One region of the Pseudohongiella sp. SYSU M77423 genome, then DNA from elsewhere that is predicted to be linked to it. Evidence: predicted binding sites of a transcription regulator. Region 1 holds the regulator's gene; each other region holds the start of a gene.

Region 1 (3,131 bases):
CGTGGCATCGGTGTGCTGTTGACTGACCACAACGTTCGTGAAACGCTGGACATCTGTGAGAAAGCTTATATTGTCAGCGATGGTGGCATTATTGCCGAGGGTGACGCCCAACAGATACTTGCCAACCAGCGTGTGCGCGATGTGTACCTGGGCAAGAATTTCCAGATCTGACCATCAAATGTCGTGACAAAATCTTGAAAATCCCACTCAATATCGGCATGATGTTTGCTTTAATTAACCGGCCCACATCTGGCCCAGTAATTCACGAGACCGAACCCGTTCTAGCGATGCGCCTGATGTCATGAAGATTTCGCTCCAGCTCAAACTCGGTCAACAGCTGACCATGACCCCCCAGCTGCAACAGGCAATTCGCCTGCTGCAACTGTCGACGCTTGACCTTCAGAACGAGATTCACGAGGCACTGGAATCAAATCCAATGCTGGAGGTAGATGAGTCTCCCGACAGCGATAGCAGCGATAGTTACGAGAACAGCGATAACACTGATAAGGCCAATGGTGCTGATGAAGCAACCGACTCACGCACCTACGAGGAGCGCCAGAACGCCTTCGACGAGGTCACTGCGGCCACACCTTCCAATACCGACAGCGATACTGGCGAAGCCGGCTGGGAGGAACACATTCCCGAGCAGCTTTCTGTGGATACCAACTGGGATGATATTTACCAGACCACCTACTCCACGGGCAGCCCGATGGCAGACACGGATGATTTCGAATCACGTGACTCCGCCTCAGAAACTCTGCAGGACCACCTCAACTGGCAATTGAACCTTACCAACATGTCGGATACCGACCGGCTGATTGGCATGGCAATCATTGATGCCATTGATGCCAACGGCCAGCTGTCGCTGAGCGTTGAGGCCATTCACGAAGGCCTGATGGATGATATCGAAGAGCTGGAAGAGGATGAGGTACTCGCCGTATTGCATCGCATTCAGCAGTTCGACCCGGTGGGGGTCGCCTACCGCGACCTGTCGGAATGCCTTTTGATCCAGTTAAATCAGGTCCCGTCCGAACTCGAGACCGATCCCGTGCGGCACGCCAAGATACTGGTGCGGGACTACCTGGCCCTGTTGGGCAATCGGGACTACGCCCAGATCATGCGGCTCACACGCTTGAAAGAGCCGGAGCTGCGCGATGCGATTGCCATCATCGAAAAACTTAATCCACGTCCGGGCGCCGATATCGCACCATCCAGCGCCACCTACGTTATCCCTGATGTGATTGTCAGCAAAGACACCCGCAGCGGGCGCTGGCGTGTCGAGCTCAATCCGGAAACAGCGCCCAAGCTGCGTATCAACGCCGATTACGCAGCGCTGGTCAAACGTTCCGATAACAGCTCCGACAACAACTATCTGCGCGACAACCTGCAGGAGGCACGCTGGTTCCTCAAGAGCCTGCAAAGTCGTAACGAGACACTGCTGAAAGTAGCCTCGCGCATTGTCGAGCATCAGCAGGGTTTCCTGGAGCAGGGCGAAGAGGCCATGAAACCGCTGGTCCTGCATGACATTGCCGAAGCAGTAGAGATGCATGAATCAACCATCTCCCGGGTAACCACTCAAAAATACATGCACACGCCGCGCGGGATATTCGAGCTCAAGTACTTTTTCTCCAGTCACGTCAGTACCGCTGGCGGAGGCGAATGCTCATCAACCGCGATACGCGCACTGATCAAAAAGCTGGTTGCTGGCGAAAACCCGCGCAAACCACTCAGCGACAGCAAAATCACTCAGTTGCTGGAAGACCAGGGCATTAATGTCGCCCGCCGGACAATCGCCAAATATCGCGAATCCCTGTCCATCCCCCCTTCCAATGAACGCAAGCGGCTGGTCTGACACCTTGCCAGTCCGCTCGGCGCACGTTGCCAGCGCCTGCCCAAGGCACTAGAATGGCGGCTCTGGAAAACAGGACACAGCAATGCAATTAAGCAGCATACTTACCCCGGAACGCGCCCTGTGCAACCTGCCGGGTGTCAGTAAGAAACGATTTCTGACCACGATCAGTGAAACCATCGCAGAAACCACGCCCAACCTGTCGGCTGACGCTATCTACACCGCATTGCTGGCACGTGAGCAGTTGGGCAGCACCGGTATTGGCAATGGTATTGCCATTCCCCACTGTCGCGTTTCCGAATGCACAACAATCACCGGTACCCTGGTAAAGCTGGATGAGGGCATCGATTTCGATGCCGTCGATTCACAACAGGTCGATCTGCTTTTTGTACTGATCGTGCCGGCCGAGGAAACCGATGAACATCTGCGCGTGCTTAGCGCACTGGCACGCCTGTTCCATCAGGATGAATTCTGTCAGGCTCTGCGGGGCGCTCGCAGCAATCAGGAACTGTACGACATCGCCGTACGATTTGATCAGGAACAACAGGCTTAAGCCTGACAGTTGACCCAACGATTCATTGAAGCAGGCTGTGAGACGTCGTGAAACTCTTGATTATCAGTGGTCGCTCCGGCTCGGGAAAAAGTACCGCCCTCAATATGCTCGAGGATCATGGTTATTACTGTATTGATAACCTGCCTGCCAGCCTGCTACAGGCATTTGTGTCGCGCATTTGCCGCGACACACCCGAACTGCCCCGCGTTGCTGTCAGTATTGACGCGCGCAATATTCCTGAAGACCTGAAGAACGTCCCGCAGATCCTGCACGAGCTGCAGCTGTCGGCGCTCAATATTGAAATCATTTTCCTTGATGCCAACAGCCCGACGCTGATCAAGCGATTCAGCGAAAGCCGCCGGCGTCACCCGCTTACCAGCAACACGGTTGGATTGCGCGAGGCCATCATTCAGGAGCGCGAATTGCTGGAGCCCATTTCCGCTATGGCCGGGCTGTCGATCGACACCAGTACAATGTCGGTACATCAGCTGCGTGAAGTCGTTCGTTCACGAATTCTCGAAAAAAAGGATTCATCGCTGTCCGTGATGTTTGAATCATTTGGCTTCAAGAATGGTGTGCCGATTGATGCCGACTTTGTATTTGACGCCAGGTGCCTGCCCAATCCGTATTGGGACAGCCAGCTGCGCCCTCTCAGTGGGCTGGATGCACCTGTCGCCGATTACCTGAGCAATGAGCCGGATGTGCAGGCACTGCTGCAGGATATTGAGG
Region 2 (3,131 bases), on a different contig from region 1:
TGCGATTCTAAGTACGTTTTACATGATGTTTGTCACGATTCTGTTTGTCAGTTTCGACGGACATCTGGTGATGATAGAAATTCTGGTTGAGAGCTTTGAGTTGATCCCGGTGTCCAGTTCAGGTCTGGACACAAGTGTGTATTATCAACTGATCAGCACCATCAGCTGGGCATTTTCCAGCGCGCTGCTGTTGGCGCTGCCAGCATTGACAGCCCTGCTGATGACCAATTTTGCATTCGGCATCATGACGCGAGCAGCACCTCAGATGAACATTTTTGCACTGGGTTTTCCCATTGCGCTGATGTTTGGTCTGTTTGTGATCTGGTTGTGTATGTCATATTTTCTCGACGCCACCGAGGCAATTTTTGCCGAGGCTTTCATTCGCATGCGGGCGCTGATGCAGCCCATCTGACGCAGGAGGTACTGTATGGCTGAAGAACAGGACTCCTCGGCAGAAAAAACCCAGGACCCCACCCCGAAACAACTTGAAAAGGCTCGAGAAGAAGGCGACACCGTCCGTTCGCGGGAGCTGAATACCATGGCCATTCTGCTGACTGGGGTGGGCGGCATGCTGGTGTTTGGTGGTTCCATGGGACAGTCCGTCATCGATATGATGAACTACAACTTCGATGTGCCACGCGAATCCATTTTTGACACCACCGCGATGCTGCGTTTTCTTGATGTGTCAATCATGGAGGGGCTGCGGCTCTTGTTACCGGTTTTTTCACTGCTGTTGCTGGCCGCGTTTCTTGGGCCGATTGGGCTTGGCGGCTGGAACTTTACCTTCAAGGCGGTGATGCCCAAGGCCAGCCGGATGAACCCGATGTCCGGTCTCAAGCGCATGTTTGGTCCCAAGGCTCTGGTTGAGCTGGCCAAGGCCGCCGCCAAAGTACTTGTGGTGGCCGGCATTGCCCTGTTGCTGTTTTTCATGAATATGGACAGCATCATGGCCATTCAGCAGGAGCCTACTGTGCCTGCGATCGCGCATGCTCTAGGCATCATCGGCTGGTCTGTGCTGGCAATGTCCTGCGCGATGATTCTGATCACCATGGTGGATATACCGTTTCAGATTCACTCGCATACCCAGAAGCTGCGGATGACGCACCAGCAGGTCAAGGACGAGATGAAGGACACCGAGGGCAAGCCTGAGGTGAAGCAGCGTATACGTCAGCTGCAGTACCAGATGTCACAGAACAAGATGTTCAAGGAGCTGCCACAGGCAGACGTGGTCATCACCAACCCGCAACACTACGCGGTGGCTCTGAAATATCAGCAGGGCGGAGGGCAGGGTGCCCCGACACTGGTGGCCAAGGGTATTGATCATATGGCACTGCGTATCCGAGAAGTGGCGACAGAGAACAAGATCCCCATTGTCGAGGCGCCGGTCCTGGCGCGAGCCATCTACTACAACACCAAGCTTGAAGATGAGATACCTGAAGGTCTGTACAAGGCCGTTGCGCAAGTGCTTGCCTATGTCTTCCAGCTGCGGCAGCACGCACGTGGCAGCGGTCCCAAGCCCAAAGCAGTTGATCTGACGAAGTTGACTGTACCTGAAGAGTTGCGCCGTGACGGCATAACGCCTGACCCGGACGCGCCGAACTGATATTGATCTGAAGCTGGTGCCTATACTGGCACGACTCTTGCGATACCCCTGTGTAATAGCTGATCAGCGCCAGACAAACCCCTGGTTTGGCGGTGCTGGCTCAGAAAAGCGTCAATAATTCGACCGCGGATACTGGTAAGTGACAGTTATCCGTCACAGGAACTTCGCAACAGCGATGATGAATATCGGCAATAACATGAATCGCGGCACGTTGATGTCAAACGCGCGCAGTTTTACCGACGGCAACCTGGGTATCCCGGTGTTGCTGCTGGTCATCCTGGCGATGATGACGCTGCCGATTCCGCCGTTTTTGCTGGACGTTTTCTTCACCTTCAACATCACCATCGCACTGGTTGTGCTGTGTGTGGCCGTCTACGCGATGCGTCCACTGGACTTCGCGGTGTTCCCGACCATTCTGCTGGTTTCCACACTGCTGCGCCTGGCGCTCAACGTTGCCTCCACACGTGTGGTACTGCTGAATGGTCACGAGGGAGGCGCGTCAGCCGGTAAGGTCATCGAGTCCTTTGGTGAGGTTGTGATCGGTGGCAACTACGCGGTTGGTCTGATCGTGTTCATGATTCTGATCATCATCAACTTTGTGGTTGTGACCAAGGGTGCGGGCCGAATCGCCGAGGTAAGCGCGCGTTTCACCCTGGATGCGATGCCCGGCAAACAGATGGCCGTTGATGCTGACCTGAATGCTGGCATCATTGACCAGGAGCAGGCCCGGGTGCGTCGTCAGGACATTACCCAGGAAGCCGACTTTTACGGTGCAATGGACGGTGCCAGCAAGTTTGTTAAAGGCGACGCTATCGCCGGCATTCTGATTCTTGTGATCAACATCGTGGGCGGTCTGGCAATCGGCATGATGCAACACGGCCTGGATTTTGCCACGGCAGCCGAGCGCTATGCACTGCTGACTATCGGTGACGGTCTGGTGGCTCAGATTCCGGCACTGGTGCTGTCCACCGCAGCTGCCATCATGGTAACCCGCAACAACAACTCCGAAATGATGGGCGCCCAGGTCGTCGGGCAGATGTTCGCGACACCGCGCGCGCTGGGTATTGCCGCTGCCATTCTGTTTGTCATGGGTATCGTGCCGGGCATGCCGCATTTTGCCTTCCTGTCGCTGGCCCTGGCGGCCGCCTGTGGTGCAGTGTTTATCTATATGAAAGGTCAGCGCGCGCTGCAGCCGACCGCGGAACAGAAGGCCGTCGAGAAAGCCGATCAGGAGAAGAAGCAGGCACAGGCCGCGGAACCCCAGGAGCTTGGCTGGGGCGATGTCACGCCTGTGGATATAGTAGGTCTGGAAGTGGGTTATCGCCTGATTCCCATGGTCGATAAAAGCCAGGGCGGACAATTGCTCGCCCGCATCAAGGGAATTCGCAAAAAGCTGTCGCAGGAGCTGGGTTTCCTGGTGCCGTCTGTGCATATTCGCGACAACCTGGATCTGCAGCCGAACGAATATCGTATCAACCTGATGGGCGTCAATATCGGCGGCGCTGACATCTATCCGGAGCGGGAAATG
Region 3 (3,131 bases), on a different contig from region 1:
CGCGTTAAGCGCACTCAAACCGATAATAAAGCTCATCTGACACCTCGCTGATTAATTACTTTTCGTTTAGTTGATTTGCAAAATTTCAGACATCGACACAGGGCCGACACCGGCCAGGTTCAATGTCAGTGAACCGGATTTTTCTATCGTGACACTGTTGACGTTGGCACTCAGATAGGTGGGCACCTGCTCTGTTATGCCGTTTCGGCTGACACTTAGTTCAAAGCTGTATTTGCCAGGCGGATAACGCTCGTCATTCGCATCTGTGCCCGTCCAGAAAAACTCCTGACGGCCATCGGTCTGCTCGCCCAGACCGAACTGATCAACAACTTTGCCGCTGGCATCGTAGACACGTAATGTCGCCGACTGAGCGCCGCCATCGAAGTCAGCCAACACACTGATCGCCCCGCTTTCACCCAACTGCGTCGTGTTTGTTTTGACATGCACAGGACGACCCACCAGCGACGTTGCCTGCAGGTGCTGGGCGGACTGGAAAGCAGACGAGAACTGCTCGAAACTCTGTGTCATCTTCTGGGCTTCTTCCAGAGAGGAAAATTGCGCCAGCTGGGAAATAAATTCGCCATTATCCTGGGGGTTGGTAGGATCCTGATTCTCCAGCTGCGCTATCAGCAGTCGCAGAAACTCGTCGCGGCCCATTTCGTTTTTGGTTTTCTTTTCTTCCTGATTACCATAGTCCGACAGGATTTTACTGAGTGCATTGCCGCCTGCGCCGTTGATTTCCATCATCGTCTCCTTATGCCTGACCCAGTGTCATCACTCGCTGCATCATCGTGCGCGCGGCTGACATCACTTCAACGTTAAGCTGGAAGGAGCGCGAGGAGGAGATCATGTTGGTCATCTCCTCAACGATGTCTACATTGGGGTAGTAGACATAGCCGTCTTCGTTGGCCATCGGGTGACCGGGCTCGTGGCGGGCCTGCAGCGGACGGGCGTCTTCGACCACACCCGCGACACGAACACCGACAGCTGCCTGCTGACTGTTCATCGGACCAAACGGGTCCTGCATGGCGGCAGTCATCATCGGTGCAAAAACGGCATGGCGCGCCCGATAGGTCTGGTCGGCACTGCTGGCGGCGCTGTTGGCATTGGCCATGTTGCTGGCCGTTGTGTTCAGTCGCAGCGACTGCGCGCTCATGCCTGAGCCGGCGATATCAAACACCTGCGTCAGATTCATGCTTATTCTCCTTTCAGGGCTTTCTGCAGCCCGGTGAATTTACTGTTCAAAAACTGGAATGAAGCCTGGTGCTCCAGAGCGTTGCGGGCGAATGCCGCATTTTCGACCTGCTCATCAACGGTGTTGCCGTCCAGTGAAGGCTGTGATGGAACGCGGTACATCTGCTCAGCAGAAGCCATGGCGGGCAGCCCACTGATGTGGCGGCTGTGAGTGCGGGTAATGTCTACACTGCGTCCGGCGCCACTGGCTTCGGCCAGAAGTGCGGAAAAATCCATGTCACGCGCTTTGTATCCGGGCGTGTTGGCATTGGCTATGTTATTGGCAAGCAGCGCCGTACGCTGGCTGCGCAAGGTAAGCGCCTGTTCGTGCATGCCGAGGGCATTTGAAAAATTGATGGCCATGGGTCGCTCCACTGATTGCATTTGGCTTTTCTGGAGCTAGTGTGAGCAAATCCCGTGCCAGAGATTATTTTTTAATTATTACAGACACTTAAATCATTATTGCCGAAGTAACGGCAAAACATTGCCCAACAGCTTTGCCGGTTGGCGGCAAGATGTCGGCCAGGAAGAGGAAATCGAGGAGTTGGTGAATTAAATCACTGAGTGACGATCAACTACGGTAAACGCTGGTATTGGTGCTGACACGTTCCATCGTGTAGAGACCGTTCAGAGCACCTGGCAGCGATTCGGAAGCACCGAGCATAAGATAGGAGTTGGGATTCAGCGACCCATGCATACGCCGCAGGATGTCGGCCTTGAAGTCAGCCGCGAAATAGATAAGCACGTTGCGACAGAAAATGATGTCAAAGCGCCCCAGGCCCGCATAGTTATCCTGCAGATTGAGTTGTTTGAAGGAGACGCGCTGTCGAATCGAATCCTTCAATTTGTACCGCCCGCCCGCCAGCTCATCAAAGAACTGCCGCCGACGCGCCTCGCTCAATCCACGACTGACACTCAAACCGTCGTATTCGGCCAGGCGGGCACTGTTCAGCACGGTCATGGAGATATCAGTAGCGATAATTTCGGGCTCGCGCATCAGTGCACCCGGATTCCTTGCCTTGAATTCATCAATGATCATGCTGATTGAATACGGCTCCTGCCCGGACGAGCACGCGGCCGACCAGATGCGCAGACTGGGACGCTTCTCTTCAAGCAGCAGCCGCGGCAGAATGACATCCCGAAGTGTGTCAAATGGGGCGATGTCGCGAAACCAGAAGGTTTCGTTGGTGGTCATCGCATCGATAACCGCCTCTTTGAGATGCGGCACAGTACCCTGATGGATGCGTGACACCAGCGAAGTCAGATTGGCGAAACCATGCTGCTCCATGATGCGGCGCATGCGGTTGGCTACCAGGTACTGTTTGTTTTCGCCCAGCACGATGCCGCAGGCCTGACTGAGAAAGGTCCTGAAAGCCTGGTAGTCGGCATCACTGAACTGTGGTGACTCGTGCGTCATCGTGTGTCAGGCGGCTGGCTGGCGCAGCTCCAGTTGCTTCAGAACTCGCTTGGCAAGCTCATCCGGGTGGAATTTAGCCAGAAAATCGTCGGCGCCTACCTTTTCCACCATGGCCTGGTTAAACACACCACTGAGTGATGTATGCAACATGACATGCAGTTTGCCCATGTCCGGATGGTTCTTGATTGAGGCCGTCAGCGTGTAGCCATCCATCTCCGGCATCTCGATATCGGAAATAACCAGGATGTACTTATCAATGGGATTGATCCCCTCGTTGATCAGACCACGCAGATGATTAAGCGCCTGCTTGCCATCATTGAGTACTACCGTCTGCAGACCCAGCGCTTCGCAGCATTTGCGGATCTGCGCGCGGGCAACGCTGGAATCATCAACAATAAGCACCGTATTCAGTTCGGTTCCGCGTTTGCCACTGTCAATCAGGGCATCGCTAAGACCCACGGTGGCAGGCGATACTTCGGCC

Evidence for each region. The regulator sigma-54, encoded in region 1, starts transcription at its own class of promoters, with help from an activator protein. The targets are predictions, from matches to a motif close to ANTGGCATNNANNTTGCTNT.
Region 2: the regulator sigma-54 is predicted to act here: its motif matches at 1,628-1,647, upstream of flhA (flagellar biosynthesis protein FlhA).
Region 3: the regulator sigma-54 is predicted to act here: its motif matches at 1,639-1,658, upstream of flgB (flagellar basal body rod protein FlgB).

Annotation. Positions count from the first base shown of each region.
Region 1 covers NZ_JARYTH010000005.1:185,058-188,188, forward strand. Annotated here, with positions in the region: gene lptB (LPS export ABC transporter ATP-binding protein) at 1-171, shown strand, start outside; gene QGM61_RS12340 (RNA polymerase factor sigma-54) at 302-1,852, shown strand; gene ptsN (PTS IIA-like nitrogen regulatory protein PtsN) at 1,935-2,402, shown strand; gene rapZ (RNase adapter RapZ) at 2,450-3,131, shown strand, end outside.
Region 2 covers NZ_JARYTH010000002.1:54,593-57,723, forward strand. Annotated here, with positions in the region: gene fliR (flagellar biosynthetic protein FliR) at 1-412, shown strand, start outside; gene flhB (flagellar biosynthesis protein FlhB) at 428-1,603, shown strand; gene flhA (flagellar biosynthesis protein FlhA) at 1,800-3,131, shown strand, end outside.
Region 3 covers NZ_JARYTH010000006.1:147,519-150,649, reverse strand. Annotated here, with positions in the region: gene QGM61_RS13695 (flagellar hook-basal body complex protein) at 1-36, opposite strand, end outside; gene QGM61_RS13690 (flagellar hook assembly protein FlgD) at 67-747, opposite strand; gene flgC (flagellar basal body rod protein FlgC) at 755-1,195, opposite strand; gene flgB (flagellar basal body rod protein FlgB) at 1,198-1,596, opposite strand; gene QGM61_RS13675 (CheR family methyltransferase) at 1,805-2,650, opposite strand; gene QGM61_RS13670 (chemotaxis protein CheV) at 2,657-3,131, opposite strand, start outside.